3 regions of the Rhodoferax sp. RT5P35 genome follow, and region 2 is predicted to be linked to each of the others. Evidence: predicted binding sites of a transcription regulator. Region 2 holds the regulator's gene; each other region holds the start of a gene.
What was found. Region 2 encodes FNR, which switches genes on or off when oxygen is low (the NO sensors DNR and NnrR bind a similar motif). Its sites were predicted from a motif close to TTGATNNNNATCAA; they were not measured.
Positions count from the first base shown of each region.

Region 1: clpB (ATP-dependent chaperone ClpB) is a predicted target of FNR. The motif match lies at 3,929-3,942, and genes of this name have one in related genera.
Region 3: AC097L_RS01190 (Kdo hydroxylase family protein) is a predicted target of FNR. The motif match lies at 1,663-1,676, and genes of this name have one in related genera.

Region 1 is NZ_JBWMAX010000007.1:179,714-184,810, reverse strand. It holds gene AC097L_RS13220 (hypothetical protein) at 1-145, opposite strand, end outside; gene AC097L_RS13215 (hypothetical protein) at 225-1,151, opposite strand; gene clpB (ATP-dependent chaperone ClpB) at 1,266-3,860, opposite strand; gene AC097L_RS13205 (hypothetical protein) at 4,117-4,698, shown strand; gene AC097L_RS13200 (molybdenum cofactor biosynthesis protein MoaE) at 4,971-5,097, opposite strand, start outside.
Region 2 is NZ_JBWMAX010000004.1:116,361-121,457, reverse strand. It holds gene ccoP (cytochrome-c oxidase, cbb3-type subunit III) at 1-145, shown strand, start outside; gene ccoG (cytochrome c oxidase accessory protein CcoG) at 149-1,576, shown strand; gene AC097L_RS07205 (FixH family protein) at 1,777-2,034, shown strand; gene AC097L_RS07200 (hypothetical protein) at 2,044-2,256, shown strand; gene fnr (fumarate/nitrate reduction transcriptional regulator Fnr) at 2,273-2,992, opposite strand; gene hemN (oxygen-independent coproporphyrinogen III oxidase) at 3,118-4,494, shown strand; gene AC097L_RS07185 (sulfite exporter TauE/SafE family protein) at 4,628-5,097, shown strand, end outside.
Region 3 is NZ_JBWMAX010000001.1:249,082-254,178, reverse strand. It holds gene glgX (glycogen debranching protein GlgX) at 1-752, shown strand, start outside; gene AC097L_RS01190 (Kdo hydroxylase family protein) at 749-1,630, opposite strand; gene AC097L_RS01185 (SMI1/KNR4 family protein) at 1,815-2,078, shown strand; gene AC097L_RS01180 (ATP-binding protein) at 2,075-5,080, shown strand.

The sequences.
Region 1 (5,097 bases), on a different contig from region 2:
CTGGCGGCATACCCGTGCTTTGCAACATTGTGGATACTGCGGCTACAAACACGCGCACTAGGTCCACCGCCCAGAGGGCTGTAGCCGTGGTCACATCATCCCCGGTGTAGTCGGCCAGCAGGCGGACCTGCTCGATCTCGTTCAAAGACCGGCCCAACGCACTGGGCAGAAGATTTGTCTGAATGGGTTGGTGCGCAAAGGCCTCGCCCAACCGACCGCCCTGCCTACCGCCGCGCATGCCGCACGAAGGCTTGCGCCACCTGCAGCACCTGGGCGCGCTGGAAGCTGAGTCCGGTCAATACCACCCGCCCCTCATACCCTTTGTAAAAAAGGCGGTTGATCAAGGCGGTCAGCATATTCACCGACCCAAAGTGGCTTCGAACCAGCGCCGGGTCCCGAAAACGCAGCACCAGGTTGGTTCGGTTGCTGGTGGCATAGAGACGCACGGCATCCACATCGGTCCAGGGGATCCTGCGCCCGCCACGGCGGTAGTCCAGGATGCCGAAGCGATCCAGCACCAGCGCCGGACCTTGCCAAAAGAAATCGCGCACGCACCCCCAGGCGACAAACAAGCTGATGACCACGCCAGGAGCGCACAGGAGCGCCGCCCCTGTAGGAGTAACAAAGTAGGCTATGGCACCGAATGCGACGACGCAACCCAGTACAAACAGCAGCATGGCCAGCAAAACCAACACCGCCCACATCCGCGATAGGTGCAGCTCCAAGGGCTCGGGAAGCGTGGCTGCCGGACGGGAGGGCGCAGCCAATGACCTGACCGGCTGCGCAGCCGACACCGGTGGTGGCCGCCCGGCAGCGCCAGGAGCGCTAGAAGTGCGGGAAACCGACTGGCTGCGCGGCGCAGACGCTGGCAGGCTGTCGCGGGCATCCTCGTCCTCGTCCTCATCCTCCTCTGCACTGCCTGAAGAGGCAAAACCGCTCCAGCCAAACCACACCAGAAATGCACCGAAAGCCGTCCAAGCCGCCACCCGCAACACAAAGCCCAGCGGGTGCGCGGCGAAGCTGACGTCTGCGCCACTGCCCGACAAGCCGGCGATAGCCCCCACCCACAGGCCTGCCGCCGCCAGTTTCAGGCTGCACAAACCAAAAACGATCGCGAACAGGTTCTTGACCAGTTTTCCAAAAGAATTCATCGTCCAGTCCTTGGCATCGCCACAGGGCAGCCCCCGGTTTTGTAACAGATTGCTGCAGACTTGGGCGAAAAAAAGGGGCTGGGAATCGCTTCCCAGCCCCTCTTTTCATGCCTGTCAGGCCTTGCCGAAACTGAACTGCCCCGGCGCCTGGATCGGGTCCACGTCCACTGGAATCACGTCCTTGGGCAGGAACTTGCCTTCCAGCAGCAGCTTCGACAGAGGATTTTCGATGCGCTGCTGGATGGCGCGCTTCAGGGGGCGCGCGCCGAACACCGGGTCGAATCCGACCTTGGCCAGCTCGGCGATGGCCGCGGGCGACACCTGCAGCGTCAGGTCCATCTTGGCCAGGCGTGCTTCCAGCACCTTGATCTGGATGGCAGCGATGGCTTCGATGTTCTTCGCGTCCAGCGCGTGGAACACCACGGTCTCGTCGATGCGGTTCAAAAATTCCGGGCGGAAATAGTTCTTCAGCTCGTCCTGCACCGCGTCCTTGATGTCCTCATAGTCACGGCCCACCATGGTTTGGATGATGGGCGAGCCGATGTTGCTGGTCATCACGATCACGGTGTTCTTGAAGTCCACGGTGCGGCCTTGGCCGTCGGTCAGGCGGCCATCGTCCAGCACCTGCAGCAGCACGTTGAAGACATCGGGGTGCGCCTTCTCTACCTCGTCCAGCAGCAGCACGCTGTAGGGCTTGCGGCGCACGGCCTCGGTCAAGTAGCCACCCTCCTCGTAGCCCACGTAGCCGGGCGGCGCACCAATCAGCCGGGCCACCGAATGCTTCTCCATGAACTCGCTCATGTCGATGCGAATGAGGTGGTCTTCCGAGTCGAACATAAAGCCCGCCAGCGCCTTGCACAGCTCGGTCTTGCCCACGCCTGTGGGGCCCAGGAACAGGAAGGAGCCGGTGGGCCGGTTCGGGTCGGACAGGCCTGCGCGCGAGCGGCGGATGGCGTTGGCTACCGCCGTGATGGCCTCGTCTTGGCCGACCACGCGGTCGTGCAGCTTGACTTCCATCTGCAGCAACTTGTCGCGCTCGCCCTGCATCAGTTTGCTCACCGGGATGCCGGTTGCGCGGGCCACCACTTCGGCGATTTCTTCCGCGCCCACCTGGGTGCGCAGCAGGCGCGGCGCGCTGGTAGTGCCTTTCACCGATTCCTTGGCCTGGGTTTCCTTGAGTTGCTTTTCCAGCTCGGGCAGCTTGCCGTATTGCAGCTCGGCGACCTTGTTGAAGTCGCCCTTGCGCTTGAGTTCCTCGATCTGGAAGCGCATTTTTTCAATCGCTTCCATCACGTGGGCGCTGCCCTGGGCCTGGGCTTTTTCGGCCTGCCAAATTTCGTCGTAGTCGGCGATTTCCTTTTGCAGTTTGACAATTTCTTCCTGGATCAGGCCCAGGCGCTTTTGCGAGGATTCGTCTTTCTCGCGCTTCACGGCTTCGCGCTCGATCTGCAGTTGGATCAGGCGGCGGTCCAGCTTATCCATCACCTCGGGCTTGGAATCCATTTCAATCTTGATCTTGGCCGCAGCCTCGTCAATCAGGTCAATCGCCTTGTCGGGCAAGAACCGGTCGGTGATGTAGCGGTGGCTGAGCTCGGCCGCGGCCACGATGGCCGGGTCGGTGATCTGCACGCCATGGTGCACTTCGTACTTTTCCTGCAGGCCGCGCAGGATGGCGATGGTGGCCTCCACCGTGGGCTCGCCGACCAAAATCTTTTGGAAGCGCCGCTCCAGGGCCGCGTCTTTTTCGATGTACTTGCGGTACTCGTCCAACGTCGTGGCGCCCACGCAGTGCAGCTCGCCGCGTGCCAGGGCGGGCTTGAGCATATTGCCCGCGTCCATCGCGCCCTCGGCCTTGCCCGCGCCGACCATGGTGTGGAGCTCGTCGATGAAGACGATGGTCTGGCCTTCGTCCTTGGCCAGCTCTTTGAGCACGGTCTTCAGGCGCTCTTCGAATTCACCGCGGAACTTGGCCCCAGCCAGCAGGGCCGCCATGTCTAGCGAGAGTACGCGCTTGCCTTTGAGCGATTCGGGCACCTCGCCCGCCACGATGCGCTGGGCCAGGCCTTCGACGATAGCGGTCTTGCCGACGCCGGGTTCGCCGATCAGCACCGGGTTGTTCTTGGTACGGCGCTGCAGCACCTGGATGGCGCGGCGGATTTCGTCGTCGCGGCCAATCACCGGGTCCAGCTTGCCCATGCGGGCACGCTCAGTCAGGTCGAGGCAGTATTTTTTGAGCGATTCGCGCTGGCCTTCGGCATCGGCGTTGTCCACGTTTTGGCCGCCGCGCACCGCATCGATCGCGGCTTCCAGCGATTTGCGGGTCAGGCCCGCGGCGCGTACCTGCTGGCCAAAGTCGGCCTTGCTGTCGGTCAGCGCCAGCAAAAACAGTTCGCTGGAGACGAACTGGTCGCCGCGCTTGATGGCCTCTTTTTCAGCGCCCTGCAGCAGGCTGCCCATATCGCGGCTGATTTGTACCTGGTCTTGCCCGTGCACAGTGGGCAGCTTCTTGAGGGCCGCCTCGGCCACGGCCAGCAGACTGGGCACGTTCACGCCCGCGCGCTGCAGCAGCGCCTGCGGGCCGTCATCCTGGCGCAGCATGGCCGCCAATACGTGGGCTGGTTCGATATAGCCGTGGTCGGCACCGAGTGCCAGGGTTTGTGCGTCGCCCAGGGCTTCCTGAAATTTGGTAGTAAGTTTGTCTTGTCGCATGTGGATCTCCAATGCTGTGACAGATGGGCCAGAGCTCTGCATTTTCAAGGCCTGCTCTGTGGACAAGCTTGCGCCAGATCAAGCCAGGACTTAGGCAAGACCCCCTGTGCGCCGGAAGGCTGACACAGAGGGCGCTGCGTCAGTCCTACAAGTACTAGATTTATAGAAAATCAGCCTCTAGCGCATATGAAATAAGCACGAGCAGCTACAAAAATAGAAGCAAATGCAACTTTGGCCAAAGTCCTAAAATCGGCCTATGAACATCCACCAGCTGTCGGCCCGCTACAACCAGGAGCAAGACCGCATTCTGGTCCGCATCAAATCCACCGATGGCACCGAAATGCGCCTGTGGCTCACCCGCCGCCTCACACTGGCCCTGTGGCCCACGCTCAACAAGGCCGTAGTGGAGCATGTGGCGCGGCAAGACGGCGGCACAACCCACTTGCGCGACGATGCCAGCAAGAAGATGCTGGCCGACTTCCAGCGCGAAGCCGTGCTGCGGGATGCCGATTTTTCCACGCCCTACCAAGATGCACCCGATGCCGCCCCCACCACCCTGCCCTTGGGCAGCGCCCCGCTGCTGGTGACCGAAGTGCGCATCACCCCGGTGGCCAACGGCCCTTTGAAAATTGCCTTCAACGAGCAGTTGGTAGGCCAGACCAACGGCCGCGGCTTCCAGGTGGAGCTGGCCCCACCGCTGGTGCACGGCCTGGTGCAACTGCTAGAGCGTGCCTTGCGGCAGTCGGCCTGGGGTGAAGGTAGCGATGTGCTGGGAACGCCGGGGTTGCAGGCGAACGACGTACCGGTCGCGGCAGAACGGCCTAAGTACCTGAATTAGGCTTTGCAGGCTTTGGCTGCGGCGCACCAAGCCCGCAGCTTCTCACCGCAACCACACATCCACCAGAAAATACACTGTATGCGCAAGCAACTTACCGAGGCGCTAGCCTTGTTCCGCCAAGGCAACTATTTTTCTGCACTGAACATCGCCCAGAAAATCAGTCTTACCACGGGCAGATGCAGCCGAGGCTGCGGGCTCCGATGACGGCGGTCTCGCAGGCCCTGGTGCAGCGGCTGCTGGTGCTGGACCAGGGCCTGCCGCTGCTGGGTTAGTCAGGCGTTGCTGGCCGCAATACCCCAGCGCTGCAAAGCAGCATCGTCCTGCACCCGGGCATCGACCCAACGCGCCCCATCCGGGGTTTGCTCTTTCTTCCAAAACGGGGCCTGGGTTTTCAAATAG
Region 2 (5,097 bases):
CGGCTGGGGCGAGGCGGCCATCATCGCCATGGTCAACAACGGCAAAACCAACCAGATGCCCGCCCAAGAGACCAAGCTGACCGAGGCGCAAATCCACGTACTGGCCAGCTACGTGTGGGGCCTATCGAACAAGCCGACACCGTAGGCCATGCGCAAAACCATCCCCATCACCCCGATAGCCGCCGAAGGCGAGGAACTGGTGTCGCTGTACGCGGCCCAGCCCAAGATCTATCCGCGCTCGGTGCAGGGCCTGTTTGCCCGCTGGCGCTGGGGCATGGTGTTGCTGACGCAACTGGTGTTCTACGGCCTGCCGTGGCTGCAGTACGGCGAGCGCCAGGCGGTGCTGCTGGACCTGGCGGCGCGGCGGTTTTATCTGTTTGGCCTGGTGCTGTACCCGCAGGATTTCATCTACCTTACGGGCCTGCTGGTGGTGTCGGCCCTGTCGCTGTTTTTGTTCACCGCCGTGGCCGGGCGGCTGTGGTGCGGCTTTACCTGCCCGCAAACGGTGTACAGCGAGATCTTCATGTGGATAGAGCGCCGCATCGAGGGCGATCGGGGTGCCCGCATGCGCCTGGACGGCGGCCCCCTGTCTGCCCACAAGATCGGCAAGAAGTGGGCCAAGCATGCAGTGTGGATGCTGCTGTCACTGTGGACCGGCTTCACCTTTGTGTCGTATTTCACCCCCACCCAAGACCTGCTGCAGGAGTCGCTGCAGCTGAACTTCGGCTCGTGGGAGGTCTTTTGGGGCCTGTTTTACAGCGCGGCTACCTACGGCAATGCGGGCTTCATGCGCGAGCAGGTATGCAAGTACATGTGCCCCTACGCCCGCTTTCAGAGCGCCATGTTCGACAAGGACACGCTCATCGTCAGCTATGACGCCAACCGGGGTGAGCCGCGCGGTGCCCGTTCCCGCAAAGCCGACCCTGCGGCGCTGGGCCTGGGGTCGTGCGTGGACTGCACCCTGTGCGTGCAGGTCTGCCCCACCGGCATCGACATCCGCCAGGGCCTGCAGTACGAGTGCATCAACTGCGCGGCCTGTGTGGACGTGTGCGATGGGGTGATGGACAAAATGGGCTATGCCCGCGGCCTGATCCGCTTTGCCACCGAGAACGGCATGGCCGGGGGCTGGACGGCCCGCCAGATCCTGCGCAGGGTGCTGCGGCCCCGGGTGCTGGTTTACACCGCGCTGCTATGGACCCTGATGCTGTGCCTGGGCATCAGCCTGGCACTGCGCACCCCGCTGAAGGTGGACGTGGTGCGCGACCGCGCCGCCCTGTCGCGCATTGTGGCCGGGGGCCAGCTAGAGAACGTTTACCGCCTGCAGGTGATGAACGCCACCGAATCGCCCCAGCGCTACACGCTATCGGCCCACGGGCTGGACGGGCTGGCCGGATTGGAAGTTGCATCGGAAACCGAGGTGGAGGTGGGTGCCGTGCAGTCGCGCTGGGTGGCGGTGCGCCTGCACATCCCCTATGGCTCGGCCACGCCGGGTTCGCACCCGGTGGTGTTTGACATCGCCAGTGCCGACGGCAAAGACCGCGTATCCGAGAAATCCACGTTTATCGTGCCCCGCTAATTACTCACCCCCAGGCTGCAGTGCTTCGCATCTTTCGCCAACCCCCCTCGAACCGGTTTACCAAAACCGATTCGACACGCAGGGGGCAACACCAGCAGCCGGGCATTGCCAGTTCTGCGGTGTTTCTGGAAAGTGTGCGTTCTGCCCGCATGCTGGGTGGGGAATAGCTAGATGCCTTGTTCACATTAAGGAGAAAGTCCATGTCTGAAAAAACTTCGCAACCCTGGTGGAAATACGGCCACGTGTGGCTGGTCATCTCCGGCCCGCTGATCGTGGTGGTAGCCGCTCTTGTTACGGCCTGGCTGGCCTTCACCCGGCAAGATCCGGTGCTGGCGCAGGACTATTACCGCCAGGGCCTGGAGATCAACAAGACGCTGGCCCTGCAGGGCACCCTGGCCCCAGCCGAGCAAGCGCGCAACCACGCCGCCACGCCCCCCGGCGCGGTGCGGCAGAAGTAGGCGGGCAGCATGGCAGTACAACGCATCACCAGTGTGCTGTGGTCGGGATTTTTGGGCGCTTGTTTGCTGGAGGGTCTGGTGTTTGCGGTGGTGGACCCTAGCAGCTTGCACTGGCTGGGCCAGCCGCTGGACCTGTCACGCCAGGGCGTGTACAGCCTGTCTTTCTTTGCCTTCTGGGCCGTGGCGGCAATGATCAGCAGCCTGACCCTGCTGGTAGGCTAGCCGGTAGGCGCTGCAACTATAAACAGGGCTGAAGATTAACGATGCGCTTCAAGGCCTCGGCATCGAGGATGCGGATGTGGCGCTGTTTGACCTCCACCATCCCGTCCTCGGCAAACTTGGAGAAGGTGCGGCTCACCGTTTCCAGCTTCAGGCCCAGGTAGCTGCCGATCTCTTCGCGCGTCATGCGCAGCACCAACTCCAGCGGTGAGAAGCCGCGCGCATGCAGGCGCTGCACCAGGTTCAGCAAAAAAGCCGCCAGCCGCTCCTCTGCCCGCATGCTGCCCAGCAGCAGCATCACGCCGTGCTCGCGCACGATTTCGCGGCTCATGATCTTGTGCACATGGCGCTGCAGGGCGTTGACCTCGCGCGACAGTTCTTCGATGCGGTCAAACGGCATCTCGCAGACCTCGGCATCCTCCAGCGCCACCGCGTCGCAGGTGTGCTGGTCGTTGACGATGCCGTCCAGCCCGATGATCTCACCCGCCATCTGAAAACCCGTGACCTGGTCGCGCCCGTCCTCGGTGGTGATGGAGGTTTTGAAAAACCCGGTGCGGATAGCGTACAGCGCGGTAAACGCCTCGCCATTGCGGAACAGCGTGGCCCCGCGTTTGACCTTGCGGCGCACGGCCACCAGATCGTCTATACGGTTTAACTCGTCTTGGTTCAGGCCCAGTGGCATGCACAGCTCACGCAGATTGCAGTTCGAGCAGGCAACTTTGATGGCGATAGGGGTCATGCGCGCAGTAGGGGCTTTTGTAAACAACCATTCTCGCCACAAGCATCTGCAGGCGGCTTGATCTAGGTCAAGTAAGGCGTGCGTCCTTCGCGGCACAGTGCATAGATGCAACCAAAGCGCTTTTTATGACCTGTGTTTCGACTGAACTTTTAAAGCGCTTTGACGTGCCGGGGCCGCGCTACACCTCCTACCCCACCGCCGACCGCTTCGTGGAAGCCTTCCGCGGCGAGGACTACGCCCGCGCCCTGCGCCTGCGCCGGGACACCGCCACCGCTCTGCCGCTGTCGCTCTACGTGCACATCCCGTTTTGCGAATCGCTGTGCTACTACTGCGCCTGCAACAAGATCATCACCAAGCGCCACGAACGCGGCGCGGCCTACCTGCAGTACCTGGAGCGCGAAATGGCCCTGCACACCGCCCAGCTCGGCACGGGCCGGGTGGTCAGCCAGTTGCACCTGGGCGGCGGCAGCCCCACGTTTTTGAGCGATGACGAACTGGCCCAGCTGATGGCCCTGCTGCGCCGCCACTTCAGCCTGGCCCCGGGCGGCGAATACGCCATCGAGGTCGATCCGCGCACCGTGGATGCCACACGGCTGGCGGCCCTGGCGGCGCTGGGCTTCAACCGCCTGAGCTTTGGCGTGCAGGATTTCGATGCCGACGTACAAAAGGCCGTGCACCGCGTGCAGCCCGCCGAGCAGGTGTTTGGGCTGGTGGCCGAAGCCCGCCGCTTAGGCTTCGAATCCATCAACACCGACCTGATCTACGGCCTGCCGCGCCAAACACCCACCTCGTTTGCCCACACGCTGGAGCAGATCGTGGCGCTGCGCCCCGACCGTATCGCCCTGTACGCCTACGCCCACCTGCCCGAGCGCTTCAAGCCGCAGCGCCGCATCCTCAACGCCGAGCTGCCCAGCGGCGCGGCCAAGCTGGCCATGCTGTCGCAGGCGCTGGACGCGCTCATCGGCGCGGGCTACGTTTACGTGGGCATGGACCATTTCGCCCTGCCCAACGACGCGCTGGCCGTGGCCAAGCGCCAGGGGCGGCTGCACCGCAACTTCCAGGGCTACAGCACCCAGCCCGACTGCGACCTGGTCGGCCTGGGCGTGTCGGCCATTGGCCGCATCGGCCCCACCTACAGCCAGAATGCCAAGACCCTGGAGGCCTACTGCGACATGATCGACCAGGGCCAGCTGCCGGTGGTGCGCGGCCTGGCCCTGAACCGCGACGACGTGGTGCGCCGCGCCATCATCATGGCCATTATGTGCCAGGGCATGGTGCAGTTTGAATCCATTGAACTGGCCTACCTGGTGGACTTCAAAGCCACGTTTGCCGCCGAGCTGCAGGCCCTGCAGCCCCTGGTGCAGGCCGGCATGGCCACGGTGGATGCCACCAGCATCCAGGTCACCGCCACCGGCTGGTTCTTTGTGCGCGCCGTGGCCATGGTGTTCGACCGCTACCTGCAAGCCGACCAGAACCGCGCCCGTTTCTCACGGATCATTTAGCACACCCCCAGGCTGCAGTGCTTCGCATCTTTCTCCAACCCCCTTGCAGGGGGCAACACCAGCAGCCTGGCAAAGCCAGTTCTGCGGTGTTTCTGGTGGGCGTGCGTTCTGGCTCCATGCGAGAGGGTAAGTAATGACGATGCAGAACTCCCTGGCCTGGACCGCCCTTCTCATGGGCCTGGCCGGTGGCCCGCATTGCGCGGGCATGTGCGGTGCGGCCTGCGCGGGCGTGGTGCGGGTCGCCGGGGCCCGCCAGGGCATGCTGCAACTGCAGGCCGGGCGCTTGCTGGGCTACACGCTGGCGGGTGCGCTGGCCGCCGCTACCGTCAACACGCTCGCCTGGCTGACGGCACCTGCCGCCGCGCTGCGCCCGGTGTGGACGCTGTTCCACGTGGCGGTGCTGGTCTGGGGCGGCATGCTGCTGGTGCTGGCGCGGCAACCGGTGTGGGTCGATGGCCTGGGACGCAACTTATGGTCGCGGTTGCGGCCCCGGTTGGCAGGCCGGGCCTGGGTGTTCGTGGCCGGGGCCGCCTGGGCGCTCATGCCCTGCGGCCTGCTGTACTCGGCCCTGTTGGTCGCATCCCTCAGCGGCGGCCCGCTGGA
Region 3 (5,097 bases), on a different contig from region 2:
CCCCCGGCGAGTCGGTGAACTACGTGGTATCGCACGACGGCTTCACCCTGCGCGATCTGGTGAGCTACAACCAGCGCCACAACCTGGCCAACCTGGAAGACAACCGCGACGGCCACGGCCACAACCTCAATTTCAACTGTGGTGCCGAAGGCCCTAGCGATGATCCGGCCGTCACCACCTTGCGCGGCAACCTGCAACGCGCCCTTCTTGCTACTACTTTGCTAGCACAAGGCACACCGCTGATATGCGCTGGCGATGAATTAGGCCATACACAAGGTGGCAACAATAACCCGTACTGCCAGGACAACCCCACCACCTGGATCGACTGGGCCGCCGCCGACGAAGATCTCCTCGCTTTCACCCGCCGCGTCATCGCCCTGCGCCACCAGGCCCTGCCTTTTGCCAATCACTGGTACAGCGGCGTGGCCGACGTGCTGGGCCTGCCCGATCTGTCGTGGCTGCGTGGCAGCGGTGTGCCCCTGGAAGGCGATGCCTGGCGCGACCCGCAGCACCGGGTGCTGGGCTGCCTGATCGGCAAACCCGGCAAGGCCCGTGCCCCGCTGCTGCTGCTGGTCAATGCAGGCAACACCATTGACCCCTTCCTGCTGCCCGCCGGTGCCTGGCAGGTGGTGCTGGACAGCACCCAACCACGCGGCCTGGGCGGCTGGGTGGGCCAGGGCAAAGACATCTTTCCACTGCCCGCCAACAGCCTGGTATTGCTGGCCGCCAAAGGCGCAGGACTGTCGATTTAAAGAGGTGCGCCCTGCAAGGGGTGCCCGGCCAACCGGGTCAGTATTCCCAACGGGCTCTGGTCGGGCCGGTACTGGTGCTGGGGCGGCATGAAAAATGTCTGCTCCATCATGTACTGGCCGCCGTGCACCGCGTGCAGGGTTTGGTCGGAAAAACATACCCAGGTGCTGCCCGCAGCAAACTCGACCACAGTTTGCGGCGCGTTCTTTTGGTAGTTCGCGTCGCGCTTCAAGTGGTCGTGCAGTTGCAGCATCATGTGGTCGTACTCGCTGCGCAGCGACTTGGTGATGCCCAGGCCGCGCAGCAAGTGCGCCTCCCAGGCCCGATAACCGGGAATCAAGGGCAAAAACTGCTGGGCCATGGCCTCGAACGGCTCGCCCACTCGCCACACCCGGGGCTTGTGCTGCGGGTTGATGTTGCTGAACACCCGCAGAATTCGCTCGCCCCGGTTCGGCCGCGACGGGAACGCATCTACGTGCAGGCGCTTGTCGTCGGCCCGCCACGACTGGGTGCGCGTGGCCACCTCGGTCGGGCGGTAGCTGGTGGGCTCCAGCCGCAAATGGGCGCTGTAACGGGGAAACAGGCCGTGCACCAGCTGCACCGCTTGGCGGCGAAAGCGCTGCATCATGTCGCTCAGGGCGGCCATTTCTTCTGGCGAACCCACGGCCCCCTTGACGACACCGTGCGCAGGCTGGCTGATGTTGCGCGATTTGGGAGCCCGTACGCCGGGGCGTAGCAGCGGTAGTTCGTCTGGCGTCAGCGTAAACGCCAGCGCCGGAAAATACAGCACGCCGCCGTTTTCCAGCGTGTCGGTCAGCGCTTCGACCGGATGGCGCCCCCCCCAATCGGACCCCGTGACTTCCATGATTTGATGTGACATGCCCTGATTTTCCCCGAGAACGGTGCCGCCTATTGACGAGCGTAAATAAAGTTCGTCGGAGAAAAATAAAGTCTGTTGGGATACCGGGTTAAGGCAGATTCAACATCACTTTTGGGCTGTTACGATGTCTGCTTTCGGCCAGCAGCGGACATTCAGACAGCAATAAGAGGATTGACATTAACCCATGCCGTTTAACGTTGAAGATCACTTTATAGAGGCAGCTGAGGCAGAGCTTCAGACCCGGTTCCCGTCTTCGTATCGGGCAGCCATGAGCCAGTCGAATGGTGAAACGCTATCCACTGCTGCCGATGATTGGGAGATTCACCCCTTCGCTGATACATCAGATAGAAAACGAATCTCCCGCACGCTGAACAGCGTTGTCAAAGAGACACAAGGCATTCGAATTCTCCACCCTAATCGCCAAGGTGCGCTACATGGTGTCAAATGACCGGTGAAACATCCTCCACCGCGCAGTCGCGCGAAGACGAGCTCGAGCGCTTCGTCAGACTCTTCTCACAGGCTCCCAGCTTCATGGCCTATTTTCGCGGCCCATCCCATGTCATTGAGTTCGCCAACCCCAACTATTTGAAATTGGTCGGCGACCGCCCAGTGCTAGGCAAGGAGATGGCCGCTGCGCTCCCGGAAGTGGCCGAGCAGGGGTATGTGGAGCTGCTCGGCCAAGTGTTCGCATCGGGCATCCCCTACTCCGTGGAGAGCGCTAAATACCTGATGAAAGCTGGCGAAGCCGAGCCCGTCGTTGAGCTGTTCGTCGATTTCGTCCTCCAACCCGTCCGGGACTCGGACGGTTCGGTCGAGGGAATTTTTCTCCAAGGCTTGGACGCCACCGATCGGGTAGCCATGAGGACGCGCAGTGAGGCGTTGGCGGAGCTCACCGAGAAGGTCGCAGCCGCCGGGTCGACGGAAGAGATCAGCTTTTTGGCGTCGGAAATGCTTGGCAAGTCCTTGTCGGTCAGCCGCGTCGGATTTGGCGCGGTCGACCACTTCAAGGAGACGTCGACCGTCGAGCGGGACTGGCGCGCGCCCGGAGTCGAAAGCCTTGCCGGGTCGATCCATCTTCGCGACTACGGATCGTTCATCGACAGCTTGAAGCGAAACGAATTCATCGCGATCAACGACGTGCGAGAGGACCCGAGAACCAACTCGGCGGCAGCCTCGCTCGAGGCCAAGGCAGCGCGCTCGTTTGTGAACGTCCCCGTGCTCGAGGCGGGCATTTTGGTTGGCGTGTTCTTCGTGAATTTCAAGGACGAGCGGCGGTGGACCGCGGGCGAATTGGCGTTCACCAAAGAGGTCGGCCAACGCGTCGTCAACTGGCTCGAGCGGTTCAAGAAGACCCGGGCGTTGGAGAAAAGCGAGGCCCGGCTTCTCTCGGCCACCGAGGCCGCGCGCCTGGGCGTGTGGGATTTGAACTTGGCCACGTTTTCCCTCGAAGCGTCGACGCACTGCAAAGAAAACTTCGGGCGCCGACTCGACGAGGTATTCACCTACGCACAGCTTCTCGATGCGGTGCATCCTGACGACCAGGCAAGAATGCGCGACGCGGTGGCGCGGTCGCTCTCCACGCGCGAAACCTACGACATCGAATACCGGATCGTTCGACCGGACGGGAGGTTGATATGGGTGCGCGTGACGGGCGAGGTCAAGTGCGGAATCGACGGCGTGCCAAGCTCCATGGCGGGTATATCCCAAGACATCACCGAAGTGGTGCTGTCGCGGCGCCGCGCCGAGCTGCTTGAATACCTCGACCGGGACGTCTTCGGCGGCCCGCTGGATGCCGACGAGGTGGCCTACCGCGCCGCTGAGGCTTTGGGCCGCGTGCTGGACGTGAGCCGAGTAGGTTACGGCACCATCGACATGGCGCGCGAGTCAATTGCGATCGCTCGCAATTGGAACGCTCCGGGCACCAAAGAGCTTTCGGGCACGTTTCAATTCAGGGATTTCGGCACTTTCATCGAGGACTTAAAGCGGGGCGAGACCGTGGTGTTCGCCGATGCGCGGTTGGACCCTCGGACGCGCCACACGGCCAACGCCCTGATCGAAGTCGGTGTGCGCGCCATGGTCAACATGCCGGTGAGCGAAGGTGGCGATTTCGTGGCGATGCTTTTTCTCAACAACGCAACCGTAAGGCCCTGGACGGCCGATGAACTGGTGCTCATCAAGGAAGTCGCGCACCGAACCCGCCAAGCTGTCGAGCGACGCCGCGCCGAGGAGGAGCTCCAGGAACTGGCCTTCACCCTTGAGCAACAGGTCCAAGAGCGCACCGCGAAGCTGATGAAGGCGGAAGCTGCGCTGCGCCAATCCCAGAAGATGGAGGCGGTGGGCCAGCTCACTGGAGGCCTGGCCCACGACTTCAATAACTTGCTCGCCGTCATGTCGAACAGCTACGAGTTGTTGCGCCGCAAGCTGCAGGGAGGCCCGGATTTGGAGCGATACCTCGACATCGGGCAGAGGGCAGTCAAGCGCGCGGCATCCTTGACCCACAGGCTGCTCGCGTTCTCGCGCCAACAGACCCTGGAGCCCAAAGTGTTCAACGTCAACGCGTTGATCGGGGGCTTCGAAGACTTGATCCGGCGCACGATCGGCCCAGAAATCGTGTTGGAGGTCGTCGGCGGCATTGGGCTCTGGTCCGTCAATGCAGACCCCAGCCAGTTGGAGAACGCGCTGCTGAACCTGTGCATCAATGCGCGCGACGCGATGCCCGCTGGCGGCCGTCTCGTGATCGAGTCGGCCAACCGGGCTCTGGACGAGCGCGCGGCGAGCGCGCTCGAAATGCTGCCCGGGCAATACATCTCGATTTGCGTGAGTGATGAGGGGACCGGCATGGCGCCAGACATCGTTGCCCGCGCGTTCGACCCATTCTTCACCACCAAGCCGATCGGTATGGGGACGGGGCTAGGCCTGTCCATGGTGTACGGCTTCGCCAGGCAATCGGGCGGGCACACGCGTATCTATTCGGAAGTGGGCTCGGGCACTAACGTCTGCATCTACCTTCCCAGACACGAGGGCGCACAAATCGACACCGAGGCCGAGAGAGCCGCGCCGCAGCCAACCCCCTCCGAATCTGGCGAGACGGTTCTCGTAGTCGACGACGAGGCGTCGCTGCGCATGCTGATGGCGGAGATGCTTGGCGAACTCGGCTACCGTGTGATCGAAGCGGGCGACGGCCCCAGCGCGTTGGAGTTGCTCCACACGAACCAATCCATCGCGATGCTCGTGACAGACGTCGGCCTGCCCGGCGGGATGAACGGCAGGCACTTGGCCGATGCCGCGCGCGTGGTCAAGCCCGAGCTCAAAGTGCTCTTCGTCACTGGCTACGCCGAGAACGCCGTGCTGAGCCACGGGCACCTGCCCGCCGGGATGCAAGTTCTCACCAAACCCTTCAACCTTGACGTTTTCGGACTTAAAGTTCAAACGTTAGTGAACTCCACGTAGCTTACTTGTTGAATTCC